2 regions of the Caballeronia sp. KNU42 genome follow, and region 1 is predicted to be linked to the other one. Evidence: riboswitches for the same ligand, from Rfam matches in the RefSeq annotation. Region 1 holds a riboswitch; the other holds the start of a gene.
What was found. A riboswitch is a leader RNA that binds a small molecule or an ion and turns the genes downstream of it on or off. The one in region 1 is predicted to bind thiamine pyrophosphate.
Positions count from the first base shown of each region.

Region 2: it holds a riboswitch for thiamine pyrophosphate, as region 1 does, so the genes downstream of both, ACSOSP_RS11165 (FAD-dependent oxidoreductase) here and thiC (phosphomethylpyrimidine synthase ThiC) in region 1, are expected to answer to the same signal.

Region 1 covers NZ_CM132388.1:147,922-155,264, forward strand. Annotated here, with positions in the region: gene ACSOSP_RS00545 (L-lactate permease) at 1-1,099, opposite strand, end outside; gene ACSOSP_RS00550 (hypothetical protein) at 1,698-2,135, opposite strand; gene ACSOSP_RS00555 (glycine zipper 2TM domain-containing protein) at 2,392-2,604, opposite strand; gene thiC (phosphomethylpyrimidine synthase ThiC) at 2,947-4,878, opposite strand; TPP riboswitch at 5,137-5,265, opposite strand; gene ACSOSP_RS00565 (hypothetical protein) at 5,345-5,635, shown strand; gene ACSOSP_RS00570 (EamA family transporter) at 5,639-6,763, shown strand; gene ACSOSP_RS00575 (Fic family protein) at 7,230-7,343, shown strand, end outside.
Region 2 covers NZ_CM132388.1:2,485,332-2,492,674, forward strand. Annotated here, with positions in the region: gene mlaE (lipid asymmetry maintenance ABC transporter permease subunit MlaE) at 28-795, opposite strand; gene ACSOSP_RS11145 (ABC transporter ATP-binding protein) at 792-1,610, opposite strand; gene thiE (thiamine phosphate synthase) at 1,728-2,795, opposite strand; gene ACSOSP_RS11155 (thiazole synthase) at 2,792-3,604, opposite strand; gene thiS (sulfur carrier protein ThiS) at 3,627-3,824, opposite strand; gene ACSOSP_RS11165 (FAD-dependent oxidoreductase) at 3,833-4,990, opposite strand; TPP riboswitch at 5,203-5,333, opposite strand; gene ACSOSP_RS11170 (ABC transporter ATP-binding protein/permease) at 5,725-7,343, shown strand, end outside.

The sequences.
Region 1 (7,343 bases):
CGATCAGGGCGGTAATGATCGATGCAACCAGGATCGCGGTGCCGGTCGCGAGCGGTTGGAAGTCCCAGATCGCGCCGTACGGCTGGTTATAGAGCGTGATGAAGACGGCTTTGTCGAGACCTGGCCACGGCACCTTGACATCGCCGATCAGGAAGATCTTCGCGACCGTCCACACGATCACCACGACCGATACCACGATCCAGGGCACCCATCCATGGCCGCCTGAAAGCTTGCCGCGGACTTGCGCTGCCCTATCCACGTTGACGGCGAAGCGTTCGTCGTGGGCAGGTTTCCAGACGCGCAGGAACGCGATCGTGAGAATCAGTGAAACCATCGACGCGAGCACATCTGTGAGCGAGTAGCTGATGTAGTTCGACGTGACGAATTGCGTGAGCGAGAACGTTCCGCCGGCCACCAGCAACACCGGCCAGATCTTGAGCATATTGCGAAAGCCCGCGTACACGCCGATCACATAGAACGGCAGCAGCAGCGCGAAGAGCGGCAACTGGCGGCCGACCATCTTGGCGAGCAGGTCAGGGGAGAGATGGGTCACGGCGCCGAGCACGGTGATCGGCACGCCAAGCGCGCCGAACGCGACCGGCGCAGTGTTGAAGATCAGCGTGAAGGTCAGCGCTTCGAGCGTCGGAAAGCCGAGCAGGATCAGCAGTGAACTCGTAATGGCGATCGGCGTGCCAAACCCGGAGATGCCTTCCAGCAGCGCGCCGAAGGAGAAACCGATCACGACCAGCACAATGCGCCGGTCGTTCGGGAGGTTGTCGATCATCCATACCCGGAACGCTTCGAAGCGGCCCGAACGCTGCGCGATGTTATAGAGCAGGATCGCGGTGAATACGATCCACATGACCGGCCAGACGGCGAACACGGCGCCTGCCGCGACCGAATCAATTGCCAGGCCCACCGGGAAATGCCACACGGCGATAGCTATCACTACGCCAACGATCAGTCCGGCGAGCGACGCTTGCCAGGCAGGCCGGCGCGCCCAACCGAGCAGAACCAGCACGACTGCAATAGGTAGCACGGCGACGAGAAAGGACAAGCCGAGTGAGCCGCCGACAGGCGTCAGAATCTGATGAAACATAGGGTCTCCTTGCTTTTATTTTGCTGAACGCGTGGCGTTCTCCGGTCATGGCGACCGGTTTTCACTGCCCCGTGAGCTTCGTTCGCTTGCGAAAAGGAAAAGCGCGGCGTCGCCCAACGCACCTTTGCAAGTAAGCGTTTGCCTAATGCGTCTGGACTAAGGATAGAACGAGGATGGCGTGCGTCAAAGAAGGATTAACCATACCTTCGGGATAATCCGACGCTTTAGCGCGTGGTGGGTTCACGCGGATCAGAAGCACCGGTCTCGGGCGAGTCCGGTGAAGCGCGGCGCAATACCCAGACGGAGATCACGCCAAGACAGGCGGCAAGCCAAAGTAGGACCAGCGCGAAGACCAGCATGGTGACGATTCCTGTGGCGGCAGCGCCCGGGGCGGCGAAGCGAGCAGGTATTTCAGCGAAAAGCGTGCCATATCACACCGGCTGCCACGGAATCGCCGGTGAAGCGCTGCTGACGTGATCGGACATCGCGGACAACAAGCGTTCAGACAAGCAAACCGCGCTATTGCAGCGTGGTTCATGTGAAAGCATTACATCGAACGGGTAAGCTCGTCCATGCTTAAAAGCAGAGAGCGACCCGTTCAGTGACGATAATAATGTCCGCGCCCGCCGCCGCCGTACCAGCCGAAGCCGACCGACAGCGAAGGACCGTAACCGTATGCGGGATAACCGTAGCCACCGTAATAGGCCGGATAGGGCGCGTAGACCGGATAGCTCGGGTAATAAGCGGGATACGGCGCATAGGCAACAGGCGGCGCGTCGACGTATTGCGGTGTTGTTGATGCATACGCGGACGCGGGGGTGTTGTCGGTGCCTTGATAGCTTTGCGTATAGCCGGAGGCGGGCGCCCCTACTGGCGTGACAGGAATCTCCTGCTGCGTTTGTGCTGTGCTGACTACCGGAGTACCCGCGTAGGGTGGATAGGCCGGGTAATAGCCATACGAACCGTACGGCACGTAGTAACAAGCGCTCAAGCTCAAAGCGCCCACAAGGGCGGATAGTGCGAGCTTCGGGCTCATGATGCGACTCCTCATTGCGTCGAAACGCGGCCGTTCGAATGAACGGAATGTCAGGAGCCTAGCGCATCGCTGAAACGCGGGAAAGTACGGGGGCGCCACCCAATGTTTCGATCTGTTTCGCAGGACTGGATTGTGGGCGCGCCAGTGAGTCGCCTAAGCGACGAGCTCGGTTGCAGCTGATCGACGTGTAATTGAAGGGCGGCGATCGGGCAAGGCGAGCTGGATAAATACTCATCCGGCTCGCCAGCTTATCAACCTACTTGCCGACCTGGTTACCGATCAGGCCGCCTGCGGCCGCCCCACCCACCGTCGACAACGCACTGCCGCCCAGCGCTGCGCCCGCCACGCCGCCGATACCCGCGCCGACGGCTGTATCGCGTTGGCGGGTGCTCATTTGATCGCATGCAGACAGGCCGCCGAGAAGTGCGGCGATGAGAGCAGCAGCGCCAATCTGTTTGATCTTGTCCATTTCAACTCTCCAAAACGATGAATCACGAAGGTCTGACGGGTTGCTGTTAAACCGGCGAGGCTCCAGGTCGCGCATCCAGCATATCCAGCACATGCCGCGCATCATTTGCGCTGAGCGGATGAGCCTGACTGTCCACGTCCAACCCGGTGGCGAAAAGACAGTGCTTGCCGATCCTTTCAACGTAAGAGCAGAAACAGTGCCCGACCGTCGTATTCAGCAGGTGAATATGGAGTTATGCGGCCTCCAAAACGCAAAAGCGGCCTGTCGCATATGGCATGCGACAGGCCGCTTCACGTGTCACCGGATCGCCGCGCCTTTGCGGCGCGCGTGGCTTGATCCTTCTTACGTGCGCTGGTAGATCTCAGCGCCCTTTTTCACGAACTCGATCGCCTTCGTTTCCATGCCTTGCTTCAGCGCTTCGATGTCCGATACCCCTTGCTTCGCCGCATATTCACGGACGTCCTGGGTGATCTTCATCGAGCAGAAATGCGGGCCGCACATCGAGCAGAAATGCGCGACTTTGGCCGAGTCCTTCGGCAGGGTTTCGTCGTGGAATTCGCGCGCCTTGTCCGGATCGAGACCGAGGTTGAACTGGTCATCCCACCGGAATTCGAAACGCGCCTTGGAGAGCGCGTTGTCCCGCACCTGAGCGCCCGGATGACCTTTCGCCAGATCGGCGGCGTGCGCGGCGAGCTTGTACGTGATGATGCCGGTCTTCACGTCGTCCTTGTTCGGCAAACCGAGATGTTCCTTCGGCGTGACGTAGCAGAGCATGGCCGTGCCGAACCAGCCGATCATCGCCGCGCCAATACCCGACGTGATGTGGTCGTAACCCGGGGCGATATCCGTGGTGAGCGGTCCAAGCGTGTAGAACGGCGCTTCGTCGCAGCAGTCCAGTTGCAGGTCCATGTTCTCCTTGATGAGCTGCATGGGCACATGGCCCGGACCTTCGATCATCACCTGCACATCGTGTTTCCACGCGATCTGCGTCAACTCGCCGAGCGTCTTCAGTTCGCCGAGCTGGGCTTCGTCGTTGGCGTCGTAGATCGAGCCGGGACGCAGGCCGTCGCCGAGCGAGAAGCTCACGTCGTAGGCCTTCATGATTTCGCAGATGTCTTCGAAGTGCTCATACAGGAAGCTTTCCTTGTGATGAGCCAGACACCATTTCGCCATGATGGATCCGCCGCGCGACACGATGCCCGTCATGCGGTTCGCGGTCATCGGCACGTAGCGCAGCAGCACGCCGGCGTGGATCGTGAAGTAATCGACGCCTTGCTCCGCTTGTTCGATCAGCGTGTCGCGGAAGATTTCCCAGGTCAGGTCTTCGGCCTTGCCGTTGACCTTTTCGAGCGCCTGGTAAATCGGCACCGTGCCGATGGGCACCGGGCTGTTGCGGATGATCCACTCGCGCGTTTCGTGAATATGCTTGCCGGTCGAAAGATCCATGACCGTGTCGCCGCCCCAGCGGATGGCCCACGTCATCTTGTCGACTTCTTCGCCAATCGACGATGTCACCGCCGAGTTGCCGATGTTCGCGTTGATCTTCACCAGGAAATTGCGGCCGATGATCATCGGTTCGCTTTCCGGGTGGTTGATGTTCGCCGGGATGATCGCGCGGCCGCGGGCGACTTCCTCGCGCACGAATTCGGCCGTGATTTCCTTGGGCGCGTTGGCACCGAAAGCCTGGGCGCCGAACGCCTGGCCCGGATGCTGGCGGCCCATCATGGCGGCGAGTTTTTCGCCGTTCGGACCGCTTGTACGCAGCGATTCCAGATATTCAGCACGGCGCTGGTTCTCGCGGATCGCGATGTATTCCATTTCCGGCGTGATGATGCCCTGGCGTGCGTAGTGCATCTGCGAGACGTTCTTGCCCGGCGCGGCGCGCCGCGGCGTGCGATGCAGGCCCTTGAAACGCAGGTCGGCGGTGGCCGGATCGGCGGCGCGCTCACGGCCGAAATTACTCGAGAGGCCACCGAGCGATTCCGTATCGCCACGTTCTTCGATCCAGCCCTGGCGTACGGCCGGCAGACCCGAGCGGATATCGATTTTCGCTTCCGGGTCCGAATACGGGCCGGAGCAATCGTAGACATAGACCGGAGGATTTTTTTCGCTGCCGAAACTTTCGTTGGTGTCGGATTGCGTGATTTCCCGCATCGGGACACGGATGTCGGGGCGTGAACCCGTCACGTAGATCTTGCGCGAGTTGGGCAGCGGCGCGATGGCGGCAGCGTCGACGACAGCGTCGTCGGAGAGGAATTTCGGATTGGCGTTCATGCGGCTCTCCTTTGTCGACCGGTGTTGGCGCTTCAGCGCTTACTCCGGTCCCATGCAGATGTTTGCGGGGGACGGGTGTTTCCCAGCCGGCCGGCGAAAAACGCCACGCGCACGAAAATGCACCAAATGGCACGAGAGCGCACGAGATCGGCTGAGTCAAACGCTAGCTGCGGGAGACCGGAGAAAAGCAGAGAAGGAGGCGGGCGGACTTGGCGGGGATGCGCGAGGAAGAGTAAAACCCAAGAAAGACCCCAAGCGCTGCAAAATCCGAACGCTTCCCTGCGCTGGCATTATCCAGATCAGGTTCAAAGGGTATTTCTCACCCGCGACACACGGACAATCCGGTGACAGATTGCGATGTGCAGCGCAGGACCCCCGCGTTAGCAGCCGCAACAATACACCTCGCCGTAGCGTGTTGGCAACCATCTGTAACACTCACGCGTGCGTATGCATGGCTTACTGCATAATGGCGACCACCGTGTTTTCCCGGATGCGGCCGACATTTTTCACCGATCGGTCCGGCAAACTCGCGGCGGCTCCTGCCGGCTTTTCAAGCCGTTATCGAGCTTCGGCACGTTGTTGCCCGACCCCTTTTTCTGCTTCCGACATGTTGTCCTGCCTTGCCCGTTTTGCCGCGACGCTCAAGCGGCATGCGCGCCGTTCCTCGCTTCCCCTCGTTTCGGGTGAAGCGAAACCGGCGGTTGTAAGCTTGGCCGTTTGGCCGGCTGATGCTTCAATCATCTTCGTCGCGGAGTAACGGATGTCCACACCGTTGCCGCCGCGATTGCCGGGTTCCGATTCGCCACCACAGCAGTTCGTGCCGCCCCATTCGCAGCCCTCAGCCGATGTGCTGCCGTTTCCGCATGCAGCGGCCGACGCGGCATCAGTGTCTGCATCGCCGTCATCGGATGGCTCGCCGGGCGTGACGAGCGCGCAACCTTCGCCCGATACCGATACCCGCGAGCGTCGCCCGTTCAACCTTCCCGGCCGCTTCCCGTTCCGGCTTCCGGCGACGCACGGCGGCCGCGTGGCGCTTGCCCTTTGCGTGGTGTACCTCGTATGGGGTTCCACCTACATGGCGGTGCATCTGTCGCTGGAATCGTTTCCGCCGCTGATGCTGTCCGGCTTGCGCAACCTGTTCGCCGGCATTGGTTTATTCATCTTCGCCGCGCGTCGGGACCCGGTCTGGCCGACTTTCGCCGAAGTGCGCAACGCCGCGGCGGTCGGAACGTTGCTGGTGGGTTTATCGAGCGGGATGCTCGCGTTCGGCATGCGCACGGTCGAGACCGGTACGGCTGCCGTCATGGTCGCGACCGTGCCGTTGTTCGCCACGGTGATCGCGGCCATTGCAGGCCGCAAAGTGGCGAAGGGTGAGTGGATCGCGGTCGGCCTTGGATTGGTCGGGATTGCGTTGCTGAATCACGGTGATCCGTCGTCGGGTTCAACCGCGGGTAGTCTCGCGATCCTTTGCGGCGCGGTTTTCTGGGCCGCCGGCTCGTTTCTCGCGGGGCGTCTGAAGCTGCCGTCCGACCTGCTGGTATCGACGGCTCTGCAGATCAGTCTTGGCGGCGCGATGGCGACAATCGTTGCTTGGGTGTCGGGCGAACGTATCGTGAGCATGGGGTTCACGCCGTTTCTGGCCTACCTCTACCTGATGCTGGTCGGCTCGATGGCCGCGTATGTCGCGTATGCATACTTGATACGCCATACGAGTCCGATTATTGCCAGCAGCTGCATGTACGTGAATCCCGTGGTGGCCGTGGTGATAGGCGCGCTGTTTCTCGGCGAAGTGATCACGAAGTGGACCGTGATGGCGACCCTCATCATCCTGGCGAGCGTGGGTTTGTCGTTTTGGTTCGATTACAAGAGGCGCGGGCTGGTTTGACGTCGGCGTGGCGGCCGGAAGTACAAAGACGGCGGACCGTTTCGGAAGATTCCGGAGAAACGGCCTGCCGTTTTTTATGACTTGAGCGGATCACCGGAGAAGACAGTCCTCAGACCTGGCTATCGTTCGACCTGATCGAAACCCGCTTATGCGCGCCGTCGAACAGGCGGACAGCACGTCCGCCACGTCCCTGAACGGCCTGCGGCCGCATGATTTGGGGATCTAAAATGCGCGAAAAAATCGGAATTGTGACGTCGATTTACACGCAACGAACTCCGTGCACTGCCGGCGGATATCCTTTGTAGGAATGGCTTTTGCCAGTTTTGACCCCGCCTTCATCCTTAAAAAAAGCACAAAACTCTAATTATAGTAAAGCACAAAAGTCGAGTTATAGTACAACACAAAACTCTGGATATAATACGACACAAAACTCTAATTATGGTCTGAAGTCTCCGGAGCGAACCGCGTGGCTGCGCCCAACGAAAAACTGGCTTCTTCCCTGTCGATCCTCAAAGCGCTGCAGGACAGGGGCCTTTCTGTATTTCAGGTAAGTGCGCATCCCGAGCTCACTCGCACGCAC
Region 2 (7,343 bases), 1.9 Mb from region 1:
ACAGCGTCGCGGTCCCGACCGGAGTAGTCAGTTGAACATCAGCGCGGTCAGCAGGAAATCCAGCCCGAGCACGGCAAGCGACCCGTACACCACCGTTTTCGTGGTCGCGCGCGAAACGCCTTCCGGCGTCGGCTGGGCTTCATAACCCTGGAACAACGCGATGAACGTGACAGCAAAGCCGAACACCAGGCTCTTGACCACGCCGTTACCTACGTCGCTCCATACGTCGATGCCGCCTTGCATCTGGGACCAGAACGCGCCCGAATCCACGCCGATCATCAGCACGCCGACCACATAACCGCCGAAAATGCCGACCGCACTGAAAATGGCCGCGAGCGCCGGCATCGCGATGATGCCCGCCCAGAAGCGCGGCGCCACCACCACCTTGAGCGGATCGACCGCCATCATTTCCATGGCGGTGAGCTGCTCGCCGGCTTTCATCAAGCCGATCTCCGCCGTCAGCGACGTCCCCGCGCGGCCCGCGAACAGCAGCGCGGTCACCACCGGCCCGAGTTCGCGCACCAGCGACAAAGCGACGAGAAGGCCGAGCGCTTGCTCGGAGCCGTATCGGTTAAGGGTGAGATACCCCTGCAAACCGAGCACAAAACCCACGAACAAGCCCGAAACCGCAATGATCAGCAGCGAATAGTTACCGACGAACAGGATCTGTTTCGTGACAAGGCGCGGCCGCCGCATTAACGGAAAGAATTCGACGACCAGGCGCAGGAACATGCGCGTGGCGTAACCAATCGTGCCGAAGCTGCCAAGCACCGTACGTCCGATGGCGCTGATCATGCCTTTGCTCCGAGTCCAAAGTCCGCCGCCAAGGGCGTCGTGCTTGGATAGTGAAATTTGAACGGGCCGTCCGGCGTGCCGTCGATGAACTGCCGGATCGACGGTTCCTGGGACGCCCGCAATTGTGCCGGCGTGCCTTCAGCCAGAACGCCGCCGTTCGCGATGAAATACACGTAGTCAGCAATGGCGAACGATTCCGGCACGTCATGCGTCACCAGAATGGACGTGGCGCCCAGCGCGCTGTTCAGCGTGCGGATCAAATTCGCCGTGATGCCGAGCGAAATGGGATCGAGGCCGGCGAACGGCTCGTCGTACATCATCAGTTCGGGATCCAGCGCGATGGCGCGGGCCAGCGCCACGCGGCGAGCCATGCCGCCGGATATTTCCGACGGCGCGAGGTCGCGCGCGCCACGCAAACCGACCGCGTTGAGCTTCATCAGCACGAGGTCGCGCAGGAGTTCGTCGGGGAGGTCGGTGTGTTCCCGCAGCGGGAACGCGACGTTATCGAATACGGACTGGTCGGTGAACAGCGCTCCGAACTGGAACAGCATGCCCATCTTGCGGCGGAGCTCGTACAGGCCTTCGCGCGTCTGGGTGCCGACATCCTTGCCGCCGAACAACACCTGGCCGCGTTTGGCCTTCACCAACCCGCCGATCAGGCGCAGCACGGTCGTCTTGCCACAGCCGGAACCGCCCATGACAGCCACGACCTGACCGCGCTTGAAGCGCATGTTCAGGTTCGACAGAATGAGCCGGTCGCCGTAGCCGAAATCGACGTCGCGAAGCTCTAGCAAGGTCTCGGGAGAAGCTGACACGGAGGCTGACAATCCTTTTACGCGAGAGGCCGAATTATAGGGCCTCTGCATGACAGGTGTCGTAGCGGCCCCTTTCGGCTGGTTTTACAAGCTGAACTTTTTTCCGAATCCGGGGCATTATCGCCCGAATTCGTGTTGCAGCGCAGAAATGGCCGCAGCCAGATCCGGTGCTTCTGTAACCGCCCGCACGACTGCTGCGCTTCCGACGCCAGTTGAAATAATTTGTCGCAAAACCTGGCCGTTGATGCCGCCGATTGCAACTAGCGGCACGATCCCGTCAAGCAAGCGCACATAACGCGTCAAACGCGACAAACCTTGTGGGGCCGTCGGCATGACTTTCGTCGTGGTCGGGAACACCGCGCCGAGCGCGAGATAGCTCGGCTTGAAATGCAGCGCCTTCAGCATTTCGTAGTAGCCATGCGTCGATAGTCCGAGGCGCAGCCCCGCTTCGGCGATCGCATTCAGGTCGGCCGTTTCCACGTCCTCCTGCCCGAGATGCACGCCGTACGCGCCGGCCTTGATGGCTTCCTGCCAATGATCGTTGATAAAAAGCTGCGCCTCGTGCTTCGCGCCCGCCGCCACCGAACGCTCTATTTCCTGCTTGAGATCGCCGAAATCGGTGGTTTTGCGGCGTAATTGCGCTGTCCGAACGCCTTGGTCAAGCGCCCGTTCGACCCATTCCGCGCTCGGAAGGACCGGGTACAAGCCCAATCTGTCCGGGCATGGGGGAAACGGCTTTGAAGGCGCCGCCGGCAAATTCGCGACCTTCGGGAACGTGGAAAAATCGACGGGCCACGCGTCGAGTTCATCCAGATTGGCCGGACGCCACGCAAGCGCCAGAACGAGCGCATCGTGCGGCTCAAAACCGCAATCGAGGAACGCGGCCAGTGCGGCCGGCCAATCATCGGACCATTCGCCTTCCAGCACGTACTCGACGTTGTTCAGGTACAACGTTGCGCGCCCCGTTTTTACTTCCAGGCGCCCGACGCCCTCCGGCAGAGGCTCAACGCCGCCGTCCACGATCAAATCGCCCGAGCGCGGATGATCCGGTGCGCTCAGGCAAATGCGCCATTGCTTCGATCCCGCCGGCCAGTCGCCCAGCCGCCGCCGGATTCGCTCGGCGGCTTCCAGCAATTCGTCAGCGGGCGGCCAAAATACTTCCTTATCCAGCAACACCGCGCTCATACCGCACTCCCGTCTTGATGCCAGAACGGCATGCCGACCACCGGCGTGCTCGCTTGTGCGCTATCGCGCTCGGCCATTGGCCCGGCGAGATAGGCCATCCGCCCCGCCTCGACGCCCAGCGCAAACGCGCGCGCCATCTGCGGCGGAAACGTTGCCTGTGAGACGGCCGTGTTCAGCAACACGCCATCGAAACCCCATTCCATCACCTGGCACGCGTGCGACGGCACGCCAAGACCGGCATCGACGATAAGCGGCACATCCGGCAAGCGCTCACGCAACGTGCGCAATCCGTAGGGATTCGTCACACCTTTTCCCGTTCCGATAGGCGCCCCCCACGGCATCAACGCCTCGCAGCCGACATCGAGCAGACGCCGGCCAATCACCAGATCCTCCGTGCAGTACGGCAGCACCTTGAACCCCTCGCGGATCAGTATTCCAGCCGCTTCCACGAGGCCGATCGGATCGGGCTGCAGCGTGTAGTCGTCGCCGATGAGTTCGAGTTTCAGCCACGGGGTATCGAACAGTTCACGCGCCATGCGCGCCGTGTTCAGCACTTCGTCCACGGTCTGGCAGCCCGCCGTGTTGGGCAGCAAGGCGACGCCGTGACGCTTGAGGACATCGAAAAAACCGGCTTCGCCCGTACTCGATTGCCGCCGCAACGCGACGGTGACCATGCCGGGACGGGCGGCGTCGATGGAATCCGACAGCGACTGCAGCGACGGATAGCGCGACGTCCCCAGCAACACGCGGCTCGGGAATGACGTGCCGTAGAGCGTGAGGGTATCGGCTGTGGTGATGGTGGAAGCCATGATTCGATTCCTTTAATGGAGCTCAGCCGCCGGCGACCGGCGAGACGATGTCGAGTTTGTCACCGGCGGCAAGCGCCTTCGATGCGTGTTCACCACGCGCCACGAATTGCCCGTTCAGCGCTACGGCGAACGGCGGTTTTGCGCCGAAGGCCGCGAGGGCGTCGGTGATGGTCGCCACGTCGGGCACGGAGAAAGACTTCCGATTGATGTGAATATTCATGATGAAAGTCAAAGCACGGGCGCCGCGTGTTCGCAGCGCAGCAAGGCTGACCAGCGGGCTTGGCGGCGCCAGTCGTCGAAGGAATCGGGGTCGGTGATCGCGCCGCCGAGCAGGGCTTCGGCAAGGGCGCGGGTGGAATCGGCGACTTCGGGCGCGATCATATAACCGTGTCGGTACAGCCCGTTTACGCGCAAGGTTCGTGCGCCGTCCCAGACAATCGCCGGACGATGATCGGGCAAAGTCGGCCGGCATTGCGAATTGAGCTCGAGAATGCGCGCCTCGCCGAAACCCGGATGCACCGCGAACGCCGCGCTCAGGAGTTCGAGCGCTGAGCGCACGGTCATTGGCGACATGTCTTCGCCTTCCACCTCGGTTGCGCCGATCACATAAAGATCGTCCTGTTTCGGCGCGATGTAGAGCGGATAACGCGGATGCAGCAAGCGCACCGGCCGCGTCAGCCCGATACCCGGCGCATGCACCCGCGCTACTTCACCGCGAATGCCTCTTAATGCCGGCCACGCCGGCTTTCCGCCGAGACCGCGGCAATCGATAACGAAATGCGCGTCCGGCGGGGTATCGGTATCGATCGTCGTATTCCAGTGGAGGTCAACGTTACGTTCGGCCAATCCCGCTGCCAGCGCGTTCAGCACTTGCCGGTTGTCGAGCTGGCCTTCGTTCGGCAGCAGCCAGCCTTGCGGAAAACGCGTGCCCAGAGCCGGTTCCGCTGCCGCAACTTGCGCGCCGGAGAGTTTGACGAAGCCATCTCGGAAAAGCTCGGAAGGCGCGTTCGCGCGCAAACGGCGCTCGAACAGCGGCGCTTCGGCGCGGTCGCCGGCATGCCAGACGACCAGCGTGCCATTGCGCTGGAAAAACACCGGTTCCGGCATCTCGGCGATAAAACCCGGCCAGCGCGCGAGCGATGCCGCCCCGAGTTCAGTGATCAGCAATTCCGCACTGGCCGCCTCGGCGAGCGGCGCGAGCATTGCCGCCGCGACCCACGCCGCCGATTGCGTGCCGGGCGCATCGCCGCGGTCGTACAGCGCCACACGGTGCCCCGCACCCGCCAACAGCCAGGCGACCAGCCGCCCGCACAAGCCGCCGCCCACCACGGCAAAATCGTCTCGCCCGGACGCACTGGAGTGAGTGGAATGCACAACGGTGTTCACGATGACGATGCCTCCTCAGCAGACGCTGCAGAACGCACGGAGCACAGCACGGAAATCGAGATCGGGAGGAATGCCCGTTTCGAACCCTGTTGCACGCGCGGCGCACGAACATATTTCAGGGACGAAACCACGGCGAGAGATCGGAGAGAGCGGCTTGGGAGCGCAATGCATGCGGCTCATGGGCCAGCCAATACTGGAAGAAACTGGAAACGCGGCGGTTTCCGGAAACTTCCCTCGCCGGTATTACCCGGATCGGGTGCAAAGGGACTCTCTCAGCCTCGCCGCGCGTTTCTCCATTGTTTCAAGGAGGCAGACGCGTGCCGAAGCACCCCTGTTTCGTCATCGATCATTAAAGCATAAAAGCGAAACGACCAGCAAACGGGGCGACCCGCGTAGGGCGCCCTCGCACTTAGAGGAAAAGCTTGGGGCTCGGCGCGGACAAAACCCGTCAGCCTTCCCTTTCGTTCACCGTGCGCGCACTCTGGCACAATGCCGCGAACGCCGGGTGCATCTGCAGCGCACGCATACAGAAAGCGCCTGGCTGTTGCATTGCATCGGCGGGTCAGTCGTCAGCCGGGCAAGGATTAAGGAACAATTAAGTCACGCCCGAAACAATGCTCCGACGCGCGCCCTCTTTAATGGTCTCTTAGGATCGTTGAGACGGAGCAGGACCATCCGCATCGATACCGCCAAGTTACAACCTGCCGCAGAGCCGGCACGTCTTCAGGAAGCTCATGACCACCACACCTCCCGGCAACACAGAACAAGACGCCGACAAAGTGTCGGCGTGGAGTCTTATCAAGCCTTACTGGGTATCGGAAGAACGCGGCATTGCATGGCTTTTGCTGATCGCGATCATCGCGATCAATATGGCGGTCGTGTACATCAACGTCCGCCTGAACACCTGGAGCGCGGACTTCTACAACACGCTGCAGGCCAAGAGGGTCGCCGAGTTTCCGCGCCTGCTGCTGATCTTCGCGGGCCTCGCGTTCGCGTACATCCTGCTCGCCGTGTATGGCCGGTACCTGCGCCAGATGCTCGGCTTCCGGTGGCGCCAATGGCTCACCCACCGATACCTCGAACAATGGCTCGGCGATAAAGCCTTCTACCGCATAGAACGCGATCGCCTCGCCGATAACCCCGACCAGCGGATCAGCGACGACCTGCAGTCCTTCGCCACGACCACGCTGTCGTTGTCGCTGGACTTGTTATCGACGCTCGTCACGCTCGTGACCTTCATCACGATCCTGTGGACGCTTGCCGGGGCGCTGAGCTTCTCGCTGTTCGGTACGCCGATCACCATTCCGGGCTACATGGTCTGGGCGGCAGCACTGTACGCGGTGCTCGGCTCGCTCCTGATCCAGCGTTTCGGCCATCCGTTGGTATCGATTAATTACCAGGCGCAGAAGGTGGAAGCCAACTTCCGTTTCGGCCTGATCCGCATTCGTGAGAACGCCGAGCAGATCGCGTTTTATGACGGCATCGCGACGGAAAACCGCAACGCCAGGACCATCTTCGAAACGATCCGCCAGAACTACTGGCAGATCATGAAGTACACGCGGCGCATGACCTTCGTGCTGTCTTTCTACGGTCAGATCGCGATTATTTTCCCGATCATGGTCGCGGCTCCCCGCTACTTCGCAGGCGCGTTCACGTTCGGCGTGCTGATGCAGATCAGTTCGGCATTCGGCACGGTCAGCGACTCGTTTTCCTGGTTCATCAATAGTTACTCGACCTTGGTCGAATGGCGCGCCACCGTGAACCGGTTGCGCGAATTCAAGCGTGTGATGAGCTCCACGCACATCAAGGAAGCGATTTCGCCGGCGACTGCCCACGGCGGCATCAACCTGCATTACACGAGCACCGACGCACTGACCACGACCGGACTGAAGCTCGCGTTGCCGAACGGCACGCCGCTCGCGAACGTCGCGGATGTGGTGGTGAAGCCGGGTTCGCGCTGGCTCGTGCAAGGTCCGTCCGGTTCGGGGAAGAGTACGCTGATGCGCGCGCTGGCCGGCTTGTGGCCGTTCGGTGACGGCACGATCGACGCGCCGGTCGACGCCAAGCTGATGTTCATTCCGCAGCAAAGTTACTTGCCGATCGGCACATTGAAGGCGGCGTTGAGTTATCCGTCGACTGCGGATGTCTTCTCCGATGACGACTGCCGCGAAGCCTTGCGTGCCTGCAACCTGAACGCGTACGGTCCGCGTCTGGAGGAGTCGGGACACTGGGCAAAGATGATGTCACCGGGCGAGCAACAGCGGCTGGCGGCTGCCCGCGTATTGCTGCACAAGCCGGACTTCATGTTCCTCGATGAGGCCACCAGCGCGCTCGATGCCGAGAACGAGATGCT